One region of the Thioalkalivibrio versutus genome, then DNA from elsewhere that is predicted to be linked to it. Evidence: predicted binding sites of a transcription regulator. Region 1 holds the regulator's gene; the other holds the start of a gene.

The links. Region 1 encodes FliA, which starts transcription of late flagellar genes. Its sites were predicted from a motif close to GCTAAAGTTNNNNNNNNNNCNGCCGATA; they were not measured.
Region 2: TVD_RS07920 (chemotaxis protein CheV) is a predicted target of FliA. The motif match lies at 1,407-1,434, and genes of this name have one in related genera.

The regions. Positions count from the first base shown of each region.
Region 1 is NZ_CP011367.1:1,370,566-1,373,895, reverse strand. Features, by position in the region: gene TVD_RS06350 (chemotaxis protein CheA) at 1-187, opposite strand, end outside; gene TVD_RS06345 (protein phosphatase CheZ) at 232-1,008, opposite strand; gene cheY (chemotaxis response regulator CheY) at 1,104-1,484, opposite strand; gene TVD_RS06335 (RNA polymerase sigma factor FliA) at 1,526-2,293, opposite strand; gene TVD_RS06330 (MinD/ParA family protein) at 2,290-3,114, opposite strand; gene flhF (flagellar biosynthesis GTPase FlhF) at 3,101-3,330, opposite strand, start outside.
Region 2 is NZ_CP011367.1:1,707,528-1,710,857, forward strand. Features, by position in the region: gene TVD_RS07915 (CheR family methyltransferase) at 1-135, opposite strand, end outside; gene TVD_RS07920 (chemotaxis protein CheV) at 340-1,278, opposite strand; gene flgA (flagellar basal body P-ring formation chaperone FlgA) at 1,801-2,478, shown strand; gene flgM (flagellar biosynthesis anti-sigma factor FlgM) at 2,618-2,932, shown strand; gene TVD_RS07935 (flagella synthesis protein FlgN) at 2,948-3,330, shown strand, end outside.

The sequences.
Region 1 (3,330 bases):
GCGGATCCAGGCTCAAGAACCCGGCGCCCCCCTTGATGGTGTGGAAGCTTCGAAAGACCGCATTCAACAGATCCCGGTCGTCCGGATTCTGTTCCAGGTCGATGAGTTGCTCGTTGAGCCCCTCCAGCAGTTCCCCGGCCTCGATCAGGAAGTCCTGAAGGATTTCGTCATTGGGGTCGATGGCCATTCAGTCTCTCCGGTCCCGTGGCGCCAGTCGTATGGGGGGCACTGCTAGAAGCCCAGGCTTGATAGCAGATCGTCCACCTCGTCCTGTCCTTGAACGACATCTGCGCTGGAATCTTGAGTCTTGGGCACACTGGGGCCGTGGCCCTTGCGGTCCGCCTCGCGGTCTTCTTCGCCACGCTCCAGGGACGCTTCGGCCGCTTCGACCTGCTCCATGCGCCCGCTGGAGAGCCGAATCAGGGTAACGAGGTTCTCTTCGAGGTCGGTCACCAGCTGGATCACGCGGCGAATCACCTGGCCGGTAATGTCCTGATAACTTTGTGCCATCAACACCTCGGAGAGCAGCCGCCGCAATTCCTCGGCGTCCTCGCCCGCCTGCCCGAAGAAGCTGTCCAGCTCACGCGCGAAATCGCGGAATTCGTCCACCGAGAGCTGCCGGTTGCGAAAGCGCGTCCATTTGGCGGTCAAGTCGGCCGCCTGCTGGCTGAACGACTCGGCGATCGGCAGGCTCGATTCGATGGCGCCCATCGTGGCGTGCGCGGCCTGCTCGGTCATGGTGACCACGTAGTTCAGGCGTTCCTTCGCATCCGGGATCTCCGCCTGGGTCAGCTCTACCAGGCGCGAGTCGCCACGGAAGCTTTGCAAGGCCTCGTGAAGGTCGCGCGTCAGCTTGCCCAGTTCGTCGAAGAGCTCGCGGTCGTAAGGACGCGCTAGATCCTGCACCAGCGCGCGTGCCGCCGCGTCGTCGCCCGCCTCGAGCGTCTGCACCAGTTGCCGGGCCAGCTCGAGCTGGCCGTCGCGTGGGGGGTGTTCCTGTTCAGTCATGAGGAGCCTCTTGCTGGTACGGCGCCGAAGGAGCCGGGTCACGTCTACCCGCGCAAGCGAGACGGACGTCGTCCGTATTCATCACTGGGCGATGCTTAGCCCTGTGCTTCAATACGTTCGAAGATCTTGTCGATCTTTTCCTTCAGCGTTTCGGCGGTAAACGGCTTGACCACGTAACCGTTCACACCTGCCTCCGCAGCCTCCACGATCTGGTCGCGCTTGGCCTCGGCCGTCACCATCAGCACCGGCATCGACTTCAGGTTGGCATCCGCCCGGACGGCCTTCAGCAGGTCGATGCCCGGCATATTGGGCATGTTCCAGTCGGTAATCAGGAAGTCGAAATCACCATTTTGCAGCATCGGCAGCGCGGTGCTGCCGTCGTCGGCTTCCTGCGTATTATTGAAGCCAAGATCGCGCAAGAGGTTCTTGATAATGCGCCGCATCGTGGAAAAATCGTCCACGATGAGAATTTTCATTCCCTTGTCCACACGTCACTCCGGGATTCGTAAGGTGAGTTTTAGAATAACTGCAAAGCCGTGCCGTCTTCGAGCCACGACCCCATGCGCGCGCGCAGCCGGATGACCGCCTGGCTGCGAATCTGGCTCACGCGCGACTCGGTCACGCCCAGAACAGCCCCGATCTCGCGCAGATTCAGTTCTTCGGTGTAATACAGCGACAGCACCAGGCGTTCGCGTTCAGGCAGATCCCCAAGGGCCTCGGCCAACTCCTCGCGAAACTCGCCAGCCTCAAGGCTACGCGACGGAGAGACTTCCTGCCCCTCGATCACACGATCGGCCCCGTCATCCCCGCCACCCAGATCGTCCAGCGCAAACAGATGGGCCCCGGCATGGTCCTTGAGCATGTCGTAATAGTCATCGATCGCCACGTCCAGCTCGGCCGCCACTTCGCTCCCACGCGCCGCACGCCCCTCACGGGCCTCGACACTCTGGATCGCGGCGGCAATACGCCGGCTGTTGCGGTGCACCGAACGCGGCGTCCAGTCACTGCGACGCAATTCGTCGATCATCGCACCGCGGATGCGGATTCCGGCGTAGGTGGCAAAGGTCGCCCCCTGCCCGCCCTCGAACTGCCGCGCCGCCTCCAGAAGGCCGATCATGCCGGCCTGGATCAGATCATCGACCTGGACCGAGGCCGGCAGACGGGCCATCAGGTGGTGCGCGATGCGATGCACCAGTTCAACGTGATCGGCAATCAACTTCTCGTGTCCACCGGTCGCGGTGGACGTCGCCTGGTAGCCGGAAAGTCGATTACGCGTCGTCATCATGCACTCTGCAGCATTCGTTCCACGAAGAACCCGACGCCCCCGTGGTCACCCCCACCAACCGGCCAGCGGTCCACCGTGCGTGCCAGTTCGGCAAACGCCTTGCCGGCCGGACTGCCGGGATACTGCTGAACCACCGGTGCCCTTTTCTGCACGGACTTGCGCAGATGTTCGTCCATCGGGATATAGCCGGCCAGATCCAGGACCACCTCCGGCAGGTAATTGCCACAGACGGTATTGAGTTTCTGCATCAGCCGCTCCGCACCCTCGCGTCCGCTGACCATGTTGGTGACCATGCGGAAACGCCGCAGCCCGTGGTCACGATGCAGCACCTTGATCAGGGCATAGGCATCGGTAATCGAAGCCGGCTCGTCGCAGACCACCACAAGGGTCTCCTGTACCGCCCGGCAGAACGAAGTCACCGACTCCTGCAGGCCTGCAGCAGTGTCCACGATCAGGACATCCAGCGGCTTGCGGTAGGCGCTGAAGGCATGGATCAGCCCCGCGTGCTCGGCCGGCGTAAGATTCGCCATCGCCGCGATACCGGAGGCCGACGGGACCACCTTCACCCCGTCCGGCCCCTGAACCAGGACATCGTCCAGGCTGTCCACGGCGCCGGTCACCAGGTCGTGCAGGGTGCGCTCCGGGCGCATCCCGAGCAACAGGTCCACGTTGGCCAGGCCCAGATCCGCATCGAACAGCATCACCTCGCGGCCCAACCGGGCCAGGCCGACCGCCAGATTGACCGACACGTTGGTCTTGCCCACGCCGCCCTTGCCCGAGGCGACCGCAATGACCTTCAACGGCTTGTTAGTGCGTGGCATAACGCCCCTTTCCAACCGGCTGAATCAGTTCCAGTGTGGCCGGCTCGGCCCCCTGCGCCGGGCGCAGCGGCGAGCGCGAGCGTCGCGGCGCTTCCATTTCGGCCAGCCGTTCGGCGGCCCAGGTCTCGCGGGCATTGCCACCCGCCTGCGCACCCTCGGCATCGTCGTCCAGTGCCAGGCGGGTCAGATACCCCGTATCGACCCGGTGAAAATCCT
Region 2 (3,330 bases), 340 kb from region 1:
GCTCTTGAAGTCGAACTCGTCGAGCAGCCGCGACAGACGACTGGAAACCAGGTACTGGCGGCTGTCGCCCAGCACCAGACCGCAGCAGTCCTGCAGGAAGCGGGAGAACTCCTCGTAGTCGCGGGAATCGATCACCAAGTCATCCCTGAGCGCTGTCCATCGTGATTAGGCATCCTGATGACGAATCCTTGGCCGGGGCCTCTTGGCCGGAAAACCGGGGTGATCCCGAAGATCGGGTCGAGTATACGGCGTCGCGCGCATGGCACCATACAGCCCGAGTGGCGGCCACCCGTCGCCGCTCCGGGCTTGCCGAGCGGCAACGCGGTTCCGCCCGACCGGTCATTCGGCCTGCTGATCCGGGCGCCCGGTCTGGTCCAGCACCGCATTCGCCAGCTCGTCGGGATTGAACTTGGACAAAAAGGCATCGGCCCCGGCGCGCTTGACCATATCCGTGTTGAATTCCCCACTCAGTGAGGAGTGCAGCAGCACCCGCAAATTCTGCAGCGCGGGATTGTCCCGGATGCGCGCGGTCAGGGTGTAGCCGTCCATGCGTGGCATCTCGATATCCGAGATCACCAGTTCGACCTGGTCGCCTACCGGCCCTTCCGCGGCCTTCTGCTCAAGGAAGTCCAGTGCCTCCTGGCCATCCTTGAAGACATCGTATTCGAAACCGAGCCCCTTGATCGCCCCCTCGATCTGCTTGCGCGCCACCACCGAGTCATCGACGATCACAACCTTGCGCCCGCTGGCCTCGCGGGCATTCTCGCGGATGGATGGCGATATCTCGCTGGGCAGCGGGTTCACGATGGAGAGCACCCGTTCGACATCGATAATCTCGACCAGCTTGTTGTCGATCTCCGTGACGGCCACCAGGAAGGATTCGCGCCCGGTTCCGCGCGGGGGCGACTTCACGTCCTGCCAGTTCACGTTGACGATACGGTCCACGGCCGACACCCAGAAGCCCTGCACCGAACGATTGAACTCGGTGACCACCACCTTCTGCTCCCCGTTGTCGACCGCCCCGACGGCGCCACGCAGGCCCATCGCTCGCGCCAGGTCAATGATTGGCACGGTACCGCCACGCAACGTCGCCACCCCGCGTACCACGCTCATGGAGCCGGGAATCTGACGCAGCGGCGGCGACGGAATCACCTCGCGGACCTTGAAGACATTGATCCCGAAGGTCTGCGACCCGCCCAGATGGAACAGCAGAAGCTCCATGCGGTTCTGCCCCACCAACTGGGTTCGCTGATTCACATCGTCAATGAATTGACTCATCGTGCCGCTCTCCTTGCCCCGATTGCTCTTAGCACCGGACAGGCCTCAAAGGCCAAGTGTGCACCGCGCAACCCCGGCCTGTCATTTGCATTTGCGTGCATGCGCCTTCTGACGCCGCCTCATGGCCATAACGGCCGCCCGCGACGGGCCTTGAATGTGCGCGTGGCGCGGGATGCCCATTCATTGGCACGACATCTGCATGTTTTTGCGTACTGAAACCGCTCGCGACTCGCTCGACATCGACGCAAGATCCGCCAAATCCGAGCCATTCGCGCACAGTCCGACGCCCGCACCGAACTGGCTGCGCAGGACAGGACCAAACAGGACCGCGACATGAACCAGCGCCGACCCATTTCAGAATTTTCTTCCGCTGCCAGGAAGACGCTGATCCGTTCGCTCATTCGCGTTGGGGCCTCATTCGTTCCAGGAAAAGGCGGGCCCTCCGGTGCCTCGCCAGCGAGCGTGATCGACTCGAGCGCAAACGTGCGAGCCATTCCGCGTCTCCTTGCCGGAGTCACCCTCTTGTTCACCCTGGTACTGCTGTCTACCAGCGCCCGGGCCGAAGTCCACCCGGTTGACGACATCCGTCTCGCCGCCGAGCAGTTCCTGATTCAGGAACTGGGCGTTACCGATACCGAGAAGGATGTTTCCATCGAGATTGGTCAGCTCGACAAGCGTCTGCGCCTCGTCCCCTGCACGGACGGCCTGGAAGCGCGTTTCCCACCCGGCGGGCGGCGTGACGGCAACACCGCTGTCCATATCCAGTGTGCCGGCCCGGTGACCTGGCAGTTATACGTGCCGGCGACGGTCGAACGTTACGCCGAAGTGCTGGTTGCGAACCGCACCCTGCCGCGCCAGCACACCCTCTCGGCGGGCGACCTGCGTTTCCAGCGAATCGAGACCTCGCGCCATGCCGGCAGTTATCATGAGGAAAAGAATGCCCTGATCGGCCAACAGACCCGGCGCAGCATCCGCCCGGGTCAGATCATCGGAACCCAGCACGTGAGCCCGCGCGAGATCATCAGTCGCGGCCAACGGGTTACCATCCTGGCAGAGAACGGCTCAATCGCCATCCGCATGCAGGGCGAAGCGCTGGAGAACGGGACGCTGGGCGAACGAATCCGCGTCAAGAACGCATCCTCCGGGCGCGTCGTCGAAGGCGAAATCCAGGCCTCCGGCCACATCCGGGTAGCGCTTTGAGGTCTCGCCCCACCAGGCACGCCAACGATCTTCGAGGCGGACTGTGAAGCCCGTTACACTTTTCCGCCCCCGAGGCCTACAGTTTCAGCAACGCTGGCCGTAAACAATTGCAGCACAGTTACAACGACAGGAAGGCATCATGGATATCAAGGGCCTCAATACGAACAGCCTGCGCCCCGACAGCCAGAACCCCGGGGTAAAGGGTCGCGACGAGTCCGGCAACACGGCAAGCCGTGCCCCGGCCTCCGGTAACGCATCGACGGCAAACAATGATTCGGTCACGCTCACCGGGGCCGCCCAGGCAATGAATGCCGCGGCCGGCGCGGGTGACACCGCCCCCTTCGACGCCGCCCGCGTTGCCGAACTGCGCGAGGCGATCTCCAGCGGCAACTATCCAGTGGACAACCAGCAGCTGGCCGATCGCATGATCGACCTCGAAAGCCTGCTGCGCTAACCCGGTCTATCGCCCATGAATGCCGACGCGCACCATAAACTGCAACGCTCGCTCGAGACCTCAATCCGGCTGGCTCATCAGCTGGAAGAAAGTCTGCTAAAGGAGACGCGCGCGGTCGAAGCGCGCCAACCCGATACGCTGCAGGACGTGGTGACCGGCAAGCAGACCCTGCTGCATGAACTGGAAACCGAGACCCGCAACCAGCAAGGCCTGGTCGAGGCCGCCGGCGAGGCCTTCAGCCCCGAGGGCGTCGCGCGCCTGTTCTCGAAGATGGACGATGGCGTCGTACTGAACGACCTGTGGCAAGCCCTGCGCCAGTCCATCGAACGCTGCGACACTCTGAATCAGGGCAATGCGCGCCTGATCGACCGTGACCGCCAGCGCGTGGAACTCTCCAT